3 regions of the Streptomyces sp. NPDC048197 genome follow, and region 3 is predicted to be linked to each of the others. Evidence: riboswitches for the same ligand, from Rfam matches in the RefSeq annotation. Region 3 holds a riboswitch; each other region holds the start of a gene.
The links. A riboswitch is a leader RNA that binds a small molecule or an ion and turns the genes downstream of it on or off. The one in region 3 is predicted to bind cobalamin.

Region 1 (4,185 bases), on a different contig from region 3:
CCGTTGAACGTCGAGGCGCTCGCCCGTGGCGTGAACATGTCGGCCGGGCACCTCAGCCGCCAGTTCCGGCTGGCGTACGGCGAGTCCCCGTACTCCTACCTGATGACGCGGCGCATCGAGCGCGCGATGGCCCTCCTGCGCCGTGGCGACCTCAGCGTCACCGAGGTCTGTTTCGCGGTCGGCTGCTCGTCACTGGGCACCTTCAGCACGCGCTTCACCGAGCTGGTCGGGATGCCGCCCAGTGCCTACCGGCGCCAGGCGGCGCTCGCCCCGGCGGAGCTGCCGCCGTGCCTGGCGAAGCAGGTGACCAGACCGATCAGGAATCGAGAAGCGCAGGTCACCGAGCGCCTCTAGCGTGGGAGCCATGGACATCACCATTCACACCAGCTTCCTCCCGCACGACGACCCGGACGCCTCCCTGGCCTTCTACCGCGACACCCTCGGCTTCGAGGTCCGCAACGACGTCGGGAACGGCAAGATGCGCTGGATCACGGTCGGCCCCGCCGGCCAGCCCGACACGTCGATCCTCCTGGCGCCGCCGGCCGCCGACCCCGGCGTCACCGACGACGAGCGCCGCACCATCACGGAGATGATGGCGAAGGGCACCTACGGCTGGATCCTGCTGGCCACCAAGGACCTCGACGGCACCTTCGAACGGGTGCAGGCCGGCGACGCCGAGGTCGTCCAGGAGCCGACCGAGCAGCCGTACGGCATCCGCGACTGCGCCTTCCGCGACCCCGCGGGCAACCTGATCCGCATCCAGGAGCTGCGCTGAGCCGGCCGGCGGGCGCAGCCATGACCACGGCGAGGGGGCGGGGCCGCGACGCCCCGCCCCCTCCGCCTGCCGAGTGAGCGCGTACTCACGGCGCCGGAACGGAACGCAGCCTCAGCCCGTGCCGGCGGAGCGCGCCGCCCAGCGCTTCTCGACGCCGGCCAGGCGCCAGTACGCCAGCGCCGCGGCCCACACCACCACGAACAGGCCGACGATGATGAAGCCGACGTTGTCGAGGTCGAGGCCGGAGATCCAGCCGGTCACCGGGTCGCTGAGACCGAGCTTGTCGTGGAGCACGGTCACCAGCTCGATGGTGCCGATGAAGAGCGCGACGGCGATCGACAGGCCGGTGATGGTGAGGTTGTAGTAGACCTTGCGCACCGGGTTGGAGAACGCCCACTGGTAGGCGAAGTTCATGAAGGTGCCGTCGAGGGTGTCGAACAGGCTCATGCCCGCGGCGAAGAGCAGCGGCAGGCACAGGATCGCGTACCAGGGCAGGCCGGCCGCGGCGCCGCTGCCCGCCATCACCATCAGCGTGACCTCGGTGGCGGTGTCGAAGCCGAGCCCGAAGAGGAAGCCGAGCGGGAACATCTGGCCGGGGCGGGAGATCGAGCGGGTGAACCGGCCCAGGAAGCGGTTCATGAAGCCCCGCGAATCCAGCTGCTGCTCCAGCTCCGCCTCGTCGAGGCGGCCTTCGCGCATCCCGCGGAACACCCGCCAGATCCCGGTCAGCGCAATGAGGTTGAGGGCGGCGATGAGGTAGAGGAACGTGCCCGAGACCGTGGTGCCGACGGTGCCCAGGATCTGGTGGGTGCGGGATTCGTCGTTGAGGAGGGTGCCGGCGAGCTGAGCACCGCCGGCGACGAGGGCGGCCATGGCGACCACGACGCTGGAGTGGCCCAGGGCGAACCAGAAGCCGACCGACACGGGACGCTTGCCGTCGGCCATCAGCTTGCGGGTGGTGTTGTCGATCGCGGCGATGTGGTCGGCGTCGAAGGCGTGCCGCATGCCCAGGGTGTAGGCGGTGATGCCGAGTCCGACGCCGAAGACCTGGCTGCCGACGGAGTAGTGGTGGGGCACCACGAGCAGGAACAGCACGCCGAAGGCGACGACGTGCAGCCCGGCTATGACGGCCATCAGGCCCGCGGTACGGACGGTGTCCTGCCGGCGCCAGCGGAACGTGGCGGGGGCAGGGGTGGTCGGGGTATCGGTGGACAGGGCCATCCGGCGGTCACGCTCCAGCACCTCGTGGATCACTTCGTGAGATGCCGTGGCCGGTCTCCTGGCTTTGGGGTATCACCCTGCTCCTTTAGAGCTTGGGGAAGGGTGCACGCGTCCTGCCCCGCCTTCCCGGCCGCAGGCTGCGGTCAGTGGCGTCGTTACGCGCACCGTGCGCGTAACGAAAAGGGCCGGAAACTCCCCGATCACAGTGGCGAGGGCCGCGCCGGTCTGGGACCACAAGGTCCGTCACCGGCTTCCCGAGCACCACGGCGCGCCAACCTTACGGGTCGTCCGACGATTCCTTCAAGCCTGCACAACTGTGCAGGTATCCAAGATCACATTCGGTGACCTGCAAAGATGTCCTCATGCATCTCGTCCCGGCCGAGCGCGCCGACCACCGCACCATCGACGGCCACCGCGTCTGCGACGCCATCGCCGCCATCGGTGAGCCGGGCGAGGTCCGGGCCTGGGCCGACCGCTTCGCCCTGCTCGCCGATCCCGGGCGCCTCGCCCTGCTGCTCGCCCTCCACGGGGCCGGCCCCATCGCCGTCTCCGACCTGGCGGTCGCCACCGGCATGAAGGACACCGCGGTCTCGCAGGCATTGCGCCTGCTCCGGGCCGCCGGCGTGGTCGAGGGCGCCAAGGACGGCCGGGTGGTGCGCTACCGCGTGGTCGACGACGCGACCGCGGAACTGCTGACGCAGTGCACGACGGCGGGGCCCGCTGTGCTGGACAGCGGGCCCCGCGCCGTGCGGTCGCCCCGGGCTACTTGACCGAACCGGCCATGATCCCCTGGACGAAGTGCCGTTGGAACGCGAAGAACACGATCAGCGGCACGATCAGGGACAGGAAGGCGCCGGGCGCCAGCACGCCGATGTTGCTGCCGAACTGCCGCATCTGCGACTGCAGGGCGACCGTCAGCGGCTGCGACTCGTTGTCCGCGAAGAGCAGGGCGACCAGCATGTCGTTCCAGACCCACAGGAACTGGAAGATGGCCAGGCTGGCGATGGCCGGGCGGCCCAGCGGCAGGATCAGCTGGGAGAAGATCCGCCATTCCCCACCGCCGTCCATCCGCGCGGCCTCCAGCATCTCCTTGGGGATCTCCGCGAAGTAGTTGCGCAGCAGGAAGATGGCGAACGGCAGACCGTACGCGGTGTGGAACAGGATGACGCCGGGGATGGAGCCGAACAGGCCGAGCGCGCCGAACAGTTTGGCCACCGGCAGCAGGCCGATCTGCACCGGCACCACCAGCATGGCGACCACGACCAGGAAGATCCAGTCCCGGCCGGCGAAGTCCATCCAGGCGAAGGCGTAGCCGGCCAGTGCGGCGATCACCACGACGGCGATCGTGGTGGGCACCGAGATCAGCACGGTGTTCCAGAAGGCCTGGACGATGCCCGAATCCTTCAGCAGCGCCGCGTAGTTGTCGAGCGACAGCCGGCCGGGCGCGGTCAGCGCGGTCCACCAGCCGCTGTTGGCGTTCGCCTCCTCCGTACGCAGCGAGGAGATGAACAGGCCGGCGGCCGGGGTGAGCCAGACCAGGCCGATGACGAGCAGGAACAGCTGGATCACGGCCCGGCTGATCCGCTTCGCCGGGCGGGCCGACCGCCTGCGCGGCGGGACGGGTTGCTGGACGGTGGTCATGACTGGCTCCTGCGGAAGCGACGGATGTTGAGGGCCATGGCCGGCACCACCAGGAGCAGCAGCAGGACGCCGAGGGCGCTGCCCAGTCCCTGGTTGTTGCCGCCGCCGAAGGAGACCAGCCACATCTGCAGGGCCAGGACGTTGGCGTCCTGCTGTACGGGCCCGGGCGCGATGATGTAGACGAGGTCGAAGACCTTCATCACGTTGATCACCATCGTCACGAACACCACGCCCAGGACGGGCCCGAGCAGCGGCACGGTGATCCGGCGGAACACCTGCCACTTGTTGGCGCCGTCCATCCGCGCGGCCTCCAGCACGTCCCGCGGCATCGAGGAGAGCCCGGCGCCGATGAGGACCAGGGCGAAACCGGTCCAGATCCACATGTAGGCGCCGATGATGGCGGGGGTGATGAGGGCCGGGCCGAGCCAGGCGATGCCCTCGTACGGCGGGGCGAAGTCCTTCGCCGGGAGCTGCAGGGCGTATGACCCCGGAGCGAGACCGGTCAGCCGGTAGGAGCCGTCGGCCGCGGTGGTCGCGGTACCGGCCAC
Region 2 (4,185 bases), on a different contig from region 3:
TAGACGGTGATCTGGGCGCGCCGGCAGCCCGCCGGGAGGTCGCCCTCGCCCTGCAGCGGGCGGGTGTTGGCCTCGGACATCTCGTAGTCGAACGCGGCCTGGCGCAGGGTCGGTTCGGCCTCCGGCGCGGTGAGCAGCCGCAGTTCGAGGGCGGGCGGGCAGTTCGGCAGCGGCTGCAGCAGCTGCCGGACGACGAGTCCGGTGGCGATCAGGACGAGCACGGTGAGGCAGGCGAGCAGCGGTTTCAGGCGGGGCCGGACGTACTCGTTGAAGTGGCGGCGTAAGCGGGCCCGGGGCGGGGTCGGCAGCGGGACCTCGGGGGTGGCGAAGGACAGTACGACGTCGTCGACGGTGTTCTGTTTCGCCGACCGGGGCTCCCACACGTCGCCCATCGGCGTCCGCTCACCGGCGAGCCGGACCCGCAGCTCCCGTACCAGGTCCTCGAAGGTGACGAACCGCCTTCCAGGGATGCCGTTTTCCAGGATCTGCACCAGGGCCCGGTTGAAAACGGTGCCGCCGGCCGGTTCCTCCCCGCTGAAGATCCGGCGGTTGGGCTGGGCGGCCATCAGCAGCGACATGGGTTTGCGGTGGGCGCCGAAGGCGCCGCCGGCGTTGCCCGCGTAGCAGCACTCCAGGATGATCACGATGCGTTCGGCGCGGGCGCTGTCGAGGCAGGAGAGCACCGCGTCCTGCCAGGAGACGGTGGTGTGGCTCTGCCGGGACACCGAGGCGCCCACCATCAGCTGCAGGTCGCCGCCGTCGCTGCCGACCCAGCCGTGGCCGGCGAAGTACACCAGCAGCAGGCCGCGGGCCTCGTCGACGACGGTCTTGAGCGCCTGGCTCAGCTCCTCGGGCTCGATCGGCTCGCAGAACCTGACCTCGTCGGTGGTGAACAGGTCGGTGGCCGTCAGGGCGCGGGCCAGCTTGGCGGGGTTGTCCCGCACCGCGGGCAGGTCGTCCAGCGTGGCGTAGTCGTGGACACCGATCAGCAGCGCCCGGTTGGTCTTTCCCCGCGCGTCGTATTCGGACATCCGGCTCAGTCCTCGCCGGTGCTGCCACTCTCGTGCGCCGGGCTGCCGGGATCGGGGCGTGCGGGACCGCCGTCGCCGACGACCTCGACGGCGGGTTCCTCGCCGGCGGCGCGCTCCTCCTTGCGGCGCCGCAGCCATTCCCGCACGGCGATGCTCATTCCCTTGGCGACCTCGGTGACGATCGCGCCGACGATGACCAGGATCAGGTCGTCCACGCCCACGGCCATGTCGGCGGGGCCCGGTTCGTCCCCGCCGTCCGTGCGGTGCGGGGGCTGCGGCCGGTGTTCCCAGGTGTGTTCCCGGCGGCTCAGCCAGGGTTCGCGCTCCAGCCAGGCCCGGAGGTCGTCGAGGTCCTGCTGCGGATTGTCCGTCCCGGTGACCCTGAAACGGATCTCCTGACGGTCCTCGTGGTGGTCGACGTGCTCCGGCATCCCCCAGCCCCCTTCCGGCGGCCCCTTCGCCACCGTGCACCAGATAGTGACGTGGAATCAGGGACGGGGGCAACCGTCCGTGACGCCACCGCCACCCTGTGGCGTGCGCCACAGGGCCTGCCATCGGGCAGCGTCGCAGGTCAAGGGCGAGTTGACGGGCCTCGCGGACCGTGGTGGACTGCCGGGGCCAATCGGCGACAGATGAGGAAGTCCGGTGAGAATCCGGCGCGGTCCCGCCACTGTCACCGGGGAGCGTTCCTCCGACGAGGGCCACGGTCCGTACCGACGTACGGGCGGGAAGGCCGGGGGACACGCCGATCCGGGAGCCAGGAGACTCTGGTCGCCGTCACGTCGAGCCAGGGCGAGGACCCTGAGTGAGGACACAACGCCATGCCCGGCCGCCCGCCCCGCCCCCCACTGCCCGCTGCCGCAGGGCCCCTTCGAGGACCGACGGCGGCCTGATCCGATGCGCGGCGAACACGCGGGATATGCGTGCGGCGCGGCTCTCGGCTTCCTCGGCGACCTGATCGCGGCGGACCCTCGGCGCGGCCATCCGGTGGCCGCGTTCGGCCGGGCCGCCGCCGCCGTCGAGCGCCGGCTGTGGCGCGACCACCGGGGCCGCGGCGCGGCCCACGCCGTGCTGTGCGCGGGCGGTGCGGCGGCCGGCGCGGCGCTGCTGGAGCGGGCCGTACGGCACCGCCGCGGCGCCCGGGTGGCGCTGACCGCGGCCACCGTCTGGGCGGTGCTGGGCGGCACCTCGCTGGGCCGGGAGGCGCGGGCCGTCGGCGGTGCGCTGGAAGCGGGCGATCTGGACGTGGCACGGGAGCGGCTGCCGCATCTGTGCGGCCGCGATCCCGAGGCGCTGGACGGGCCGCAGATGGCCCGCGCGGTGGTGGAGTCGGTGGCCGAGAACACCTCGGACGCGGTGGTGGGCGCCCTGGTGTGGGGTGCGTTCGGCGGGGTGCCCGGTCTGGTGGCGTTCCGGGCGGTGAACACCCTGGACGCGATGGTGGGTCACAAGTCCGCGCGCTACCGGCGGTTCGGCTGGGCGGCGGCCCGGCTCGACGACGTCGCCGGCTGGCCCGGCTCCCGGCTGACCGCCGCGCTGACCGTGCTCGCGGGCCCCGGCCGGCGCGGTGCGCTGGCGGCCTGGCGGGCGGACGGCGGGGCGCATCCGAGCCCCAACGCGGGCCCGGTGGAGGCGTCGTTCGCGGGTGCGCTGGGCGTGCGGCTGGGCGGCACGCTGGCGTACGGCGGACGGGTGGAGCACCGTCCGGTGCTCAACGGTGCGGCGCGGCCGCCCGTGGTGGCGGACATCGAGCGGGCGGTGCGGCTCTCGCGGCGGGTGAGCGCGCTGGCGCTGGTGGCGACGGTGGCGGGACGGCTGACGGCGGGCGCGGTACGGCAGAAGGTCGCGGGCAACAGGGGCACGAGCGGGAGGAAGCGCCGGTGAACGGGCAAGGCGGGACGGCCGGGGGGCTCGGCGGCGGGCTGCTGGTCGCCGGTACGACGTCCGACGCGGGCAAGAGCGTGGTGACGGCGGGGATCTGCCGCTGGCTGGTCCGGCAGGGCGTGAAGGTGGCGCCCTTCAAGGCGCAGAACATGTCGCTCAATTCGTTCGTCACCCGGGAGGGCGCGGAGATCGGCCGGGCGCAGGCGATGCAGGCCGCCGCGGCCCGGGTCGAACCGACCGCGCTGATGAACCCGGTCCTGCTCAAGCCGGGCGGCGACCGCAGCAGCCAGGTGGTGCTGCTGGGCAGGCCGGTGGGTGAGATGAGCGCGCGCGGGTATTTCGGTCGGGCCGGGGGGTCGTCCCCCGGGGAGACGTCGCACGCGGGCGGGCGGGAGCAGTTGCTGGGGACGGTCACCGACTGCCTCACCGAGCTGCGCCGCACGCACGACGCCGTCATCTGTGAGGGCGCGGGCAGCCCCGCCGAGATCAATCTGCGCCGCACCGACATCGTGAACATGGGCATCGCCCGAGCGGCCCGGATACCGGTCGTGGTGGTCGGCGACATCGACCGCGGCGGCGTCTTCGCGTCCTTCTTCGGCACCACGGCGCTGCTGTCGAAGGAGGACCAGGCGCTGGTCGCGGGGTACTTGGTCAACAAGTTCCGGGGCGATGTGACGCTGCTGGAGCCCGGTCTGGACATGCTGCGGCAGCTGACCGGGCGGCCGACGCTGGGCGTGCTGCCGTACGCGCACGGGCTCGGCATCGACGAGGAGGACGGCCTCCGCGTCTCGCTGCGCGGCACGGTGCGGGAGAGCGTGGTGGCCCCACCGCACGGCGCGGACGTGCTGCGGGTGGCGGTCTGCGCCGTCCCGCTGATGTCGAACTTCACCGACGTGGACGCGCTGGCCGCCGAACCGGGCGTGGTGGTGCGGTTCGTGGACCGGCCGGAGGAACTGGCCGACGCGGACCTGGTGGTGCTGCCGGGCACCCGCGGCACGGTCAGCGCGCTGGCCTGGCTGCGCGAGCGCGGGCTGGCGGACGCGGTCGCCCGGCGGGCCGCCGAGGGCCGCCCGGTGCTGGGCATCTGCGGCGGCTACCAGATGCTCGGCGAGCACATCGACGACGAGGTCGAGTCGAGGGCGGGCGCCGTCGAGGGCCTCGGGCTGCTGCCCGTACGGGTCCGTTTCGCGGTGGAGAAGACGCTCGCCCGGCCGGTGGGCGAGGCGCTCGGCGAGGCGGTGGAGGGCTACGAGATCCACCACGGCGTCGC
Region 3 (4,185 bases):
TCGCCGGACACCTGGCGGCGGGCGGGCGCGGCCCGTACCGATAGGGGTCCGACCGGTACCGATAGGGGTCCTGACCGGCACCGAGGGGCGGTTCTGCCCGGGCCGGAGACGGCATACGGCCGCCGGCCGGCCTGTCCGGGAAGGGCAGGCGGACCGGCGGTCACTCATTGCGGCCCCGCGGGCAGCGCCTTCAGGTGGTGGTGCGGCGCTTGGACGCCGCGGCGACGCACAAGGCGCCCAGCAGGAACGTCAGCGCACCGATGACGACGTTGTTCCAGATGACGCCCGCGTCCGGGCTGCGGCCCACGAGCCAGGGCGCGATGATCATCCACACGCCGATCGCGCACATCGCGCCGCTCAGCCCGTACATCCGCGCCGGGGTCACGGTGAAGCCGACCGCCAGCAGGGCAATCGCGATCCCGACGATCAGGTTGTGCGTCGCCAGGGCGGGCTGCGCCAGCGTGTAATGGACGATGAACGGCGAGACGGCGCAGTACAGGCCGACGAGGAACACCGGACCGTCGACAAGTACCACATCACGCCCACCGAGCACCCGCTCGTATCGGGCCTGCATCTCCGAAGCGTCGGGGTGACCTGCGAGATCTCCCCTGTGGTGTGAGACGTCGGCCATGCGACTCGCCTCCTTCGCTCGCAGCCTGGCCGTTATCGCGTGGCATCGGGCCACGGTTTAATTCTGCGCTTATGTCGCCTTTATGTGTAGATGAAGAAGCAGGTGAATTTTGAAGGGGTACGGTCACCTTTCCACCGCCCCGCGCTACAGCGCACGGCCCAGGCCCAGATTCCAGCGGCCGCCCCGCCCGCTCAGCTCCGTCACGGTCAGCGGTGCCACGTCCAGCCGCCAGAAGGCGTCCGCGGGCACCCGCAGGGCACACACCGCGGCGGCCCGCACCACGTCCGGTTCCACGACCGCCAGTACCCGTCCGGCGTCCAGCGCCATGCGGGTCAGCCAGCCCGCGACCCGGTCGCAGAGCTGCCGCAGCGACTCCCCGCCGTGCCCGGCGAAGTCCGGATCGTCCAGCCAGGCGGAGACCGCGAGCGGTTCCGTTTCGGCCAGCTCCGCCAGGGTCCGCCCCCGCCACTCCCCCATCGCACAGCCCGCCAGCTCCGGCACCGGCCCGGCCGGCAGTCCGAGCTCCTCCGCGGTGCGCCGGCAGCGCGCGGAGGGCGAGGCGAAGACCCGGTCGGCGGCCGGCAGCGCCCCCGCGGCGGCCCGGGCCCGTCGCAGCCCGGCCGCGTGCGGTGGGGAGTCGTCGTCGAAGCGCACCTCGCGCTGGGCGTCGCCCGCGGCCGGTGAGACCAGCATCACCCGAGTTGTCATGCCCTCTTCCCTCCTCTGTCGCCGGGACGCCAACTCCTCAGACGGGCAAGGAAGTTGCCCGGCGGATGCGCCCCGGCCCGCACCGGTCCGCCCCCCGTACGGTCTTGGCCAGATGGCCGGATCACGGTACGTTTCCCGGTGCTTGACGACGGCATGACGGAAGCCGGTGGGATCCCGGCGCGGTCGCGCCACTGTATGTCCGGTTTTTTATCAGCCCGCCAGGGGCCGGTACCGGATGAGCCAGACCCGCATGTCGTTCTGCACTCCCATTACCGGGGACGCGAGTTCCCCCCAACAGGAGGTCATGCCATGGCTTCGTCCATCGCACCGCCGACCACCGGCGCCACCACCACCCCCGCCCCTCTCCCGCTGAAGGCGATCGCCCCCTGGGCACTGTTCGCCGGTGTGCTGCTGCTGGTCCTGCTGTACTTCGTCGGCGCGGAGCAGGGCGCCACCTCGCTGCTGTCCGGTTCGGACGTCCATGAATGGCTGCACGACGGGCGCCACCTCCTCGGCTTCCCCTGCCACTGACGGACGGCCGCAGCCATGAACTCCCTCACCGTCAGGACCCTGATGGTCCGCGGCATGCTCGCCGGCCTGGCCGCCGGCGTACTGGCCCTCCTCGTCGCCTACGTGCTGGGCGAACCGCGGATCGACGCCGCCATCGCCTTCGAGGAGGCACACAGCCACGAACACGAGATGGAAGTGGTCAGCCGTGGACTGCAGTCCACGGCCGGGCTCGCCACCGGCGTCCTGGTCTACGGCGTGGCACTGGGCGGGATCGCCGCACTGGCCTTCTGCTTCGCCCTGGGGCGGATCGGCCGGTTCGGGGCCCGCGCCACGGCCCTGCTGCTCTCCGGGGCGGCGCTGGTGGCCGGCTACGTCGTACCGTTCCTGAAATACCCGGCCAATCCACCGTCGGTCGGCGACCCCGACACCATCGGCAAACGCACCGCCCTGTATTTCCTGATGATGCTGCTCGGCCTCCTGCTGGCCGTCGCCGCCACGATCCTCGGCCGGCGGCTGGCTTTGAAGCTGGGCAACTGGTACGCGACGGTGACCGCCGTCGCCGCGTTCGTGGTCGCCGTCGGGCTCGCCTACGCGTTCCTGCCGGCCGTCAACGAGGTGCCCGCGGACTTCTCCGCCACGCTGCTGTGGCAGTTCCGGCTGTCGGCGCTCGCCGTCCAGCTGGTGCTGTGGGCCGCGTTCGGGCTGGTCTTCGGGCAGTTGGCGGAGCGCGTCGTCACGGCCCGGCCGGCCGCCGAGCGGGCCGGGGCGGTGTCCGTCGCCTCCTGATCCGGCACCTGCACCGCACCACCGGTCCGGGGCCCGCGAGCGCTCCTCGCGGGCCCCGGACCTGCTGCGTCACACCCGGACCGCTTCTGTCGGTACGGACCTGACGGTGTGTCAGAGCTGGCCCGGGATGCCGTCGAGGTGCGGCAGGTCGTGGTCGAGACGCTCGCGCTTGGTGCGGAGATAGCGGATGTTCTCCGCCTGGGGCTCGGCCAGCAACGGGACGCGCTCGGTGACGGAGATGCCGTACCGCACCAACGCGGCGCGCTTGCGCGGGTTGTTGGACAGCAGCCGTACCGCGCGGACGCCGAGGTCGTCGAGGATCTGCGCGGCGGCGCGGTACTCCCGGGCGTCGACCGGGAGGCCGAGCGCGATGTTCGCCTCGACGGTGTCCAGCCCCTCCTCCTGGAGCTGCATCGCGCGGAGCTTCGCCAGCAGGCCGATGCCCCGGCCCTCGTGGCCCTGGAGGTAGACCAGCACGCCGCGCCCGGCCGCCGCTATCGCCCGCAGCGCCGCGGACAGCTGGTCACCGCACTCGCAGTGCCGGGACGCGAAGGCGTCCCCGGTCAGGCATTCCGAATGCACCCGGGTCAGCACCGGTTCGCCGGTGACCTCGCCGTACACCAGCGCCACATGCTCGGTTCCGCTGGGCCGGTCGAGATAGCCGACCGCCCGGAACTCCCCGTAGGCGGTGGGCAGCCGGACCGACACCGCCCGCGCCACGCCGGGCAGGGGGCGGGCCGCGTCGGGGGCGACGGCGAGGTCATGACCGGGGCGGGGGCCGCACAGGGCGTCGGGGTCCGTCATGGCGCGATGGTACCCACGGGGGTCGGAACCCGGCGGCGATCACTCAGATACATGACAAGTATGCTGCGCCACCCGCGTCCCGACCGGCTCCCGGCGGGCCGACCGACGAAAGGCGGCCGATCCCGATGACCGCTCCCCCGCAACCGCCGACGCCCACCGGGCTGTTGCCGGCCGACACCACCGAGGACGTCCGCAGAAGGCGGCCGCAGCTGGCGGTGCTGCCCATCGGCAGCTTCGAACAGCACGGCCCGTACCTGCCGTTGACCACCGACACGGTCATCGCCTGCACCGTCGCCCGGGAGCTGGCCGCCGCCCATGACGTCCTGCTGCTGCCGCCGCTGACCGTCTCCTGTTCGCAGGAGCACGCCGCCTGGCCGGGGACGGTCAGCATCTCGGCGCGGACACTGCACGCCGTCGTCACGGACCTCGCCGACTCGCTGCTCCGGTCCGGGATCGGGGCTCTGGTCCTGGTCAACGGCCACGGCGGGAACTACGTGCTGCGCAACGTGGTGCAGGAATCCGCCGGGCGCGGCATCCGGATGGCGCTGTTCCCCGGCACCGCCGACTGGGACGCGGCCCGCGACCGGGCCGGGATACGCACCTCCGCCCACAGCGACATGCACGCGGGCGAACTGGAGACCTCGATCCTGCTGCACGCCCATCCGGAACTGGTCAAGGACGGCTACGCCGGCGCGGATTGCCCGGCCGACGACCGCCGGCACCTGCTGATGCTGGGGCTGTCGGCG

Region 1: linked by a shared signal. The riboswitch ahead of ACGF4C_RS27475 (HoxN/HupN/NixA family nickel/cobalt transporter) and the one ahead of ACGF4C_RS17135 (CbtB-domain containing protein) in region 3 are both predicted to bind cobalamin.
Region 2: linked by a shared signal. The riboswitch ahead of ACGF4C_RS05395 (cobalamin biosynthesis protein) and the one ahead of ACGF4C_RS17135 (CbtB-domain containing protein) in region 3 are both predicted to bind cobalamin.

The regions. Positions count from the first base shown of each region.
Region 1 is NZ_JBIDAJ010000024.1:71,666-75,850, reverse strand. Features, by position in the region: gene ACGF4C_RS27485 (helix-turn-helix transcriptional regulator) at 1-354, shown strand, start outside; gene ACGF4C_RS27480 (VOC family protein) at 365-775, shown strand; gene ACGF4C_RS27475 (HoxN/HupN/NixA family nickel/cobalt transporter) at 887-1,996, opposite strand; cobalamin riboswitch at 2,027-2,277, opposite strand; gene ACGF4C_RS27470 (metalloregulator ArsR/SmtB family transcription factor) at 2,359-2,766, shown strand; gene ACGF4C_RS27465 (carbohydrate ABC transporter permease) at 2,759-3,637, opposite strand; gene ACGF4C_RS27460 (ABC transporter permease subunit) at 3,634-4,185, opposite strand, start outside.
Region 2 is NZ_JBIDAJ010000003.1:12,594-16,778, forward strand. Features, by position in the region: gene ACGF4C_RS05385 (caspase family protein) at 1-1,031, opposite strand, end outside; gene ACGF4C_RS05390 (hypothetical protein) at 1,037-1,462, opposite strand; cobalamin riboswitch at 1,664-1,799, shown strand; gene ACGF4C_RS05395 (cobalamin biosynthesis protein) at 1,929-2,915, shown strand; gene ACGF4C_RS05400 (cobyric acid synthase) at 2,912-4,185, shown strand, end outside.
Region 3 is NZ_JBIDAJ010000011.1:61,483-65,667, reverse strand. Features, by position in the region: gene ACGF4C_RS17150 (hypothetical protein) at 1-44, shown strand, start outside; gene ACGF4C_RS17145 (SPW repeat protein) at 191-631, opposite strand; gene ACGF4C_RS17140 (histidine phosphatase family protein) at 776-1,339, opposite strand; cobalamin riboswitch at 1,453-1,608, shown strand; gene ACGF4C_RS17135 (CbtB-domain containing protein) at 1,649-1,870, shown strand; gene ACGF4C_RS17130 (CbtA family protein) at 1,886-2,635, shown strand; gene ribA (GTP cyclohydrolase II) at 2,747-3,439, opposite strand; gene ACGF4C_RS17120 (creatininase family protein) at 3,565-4,185, shown strand, end outside.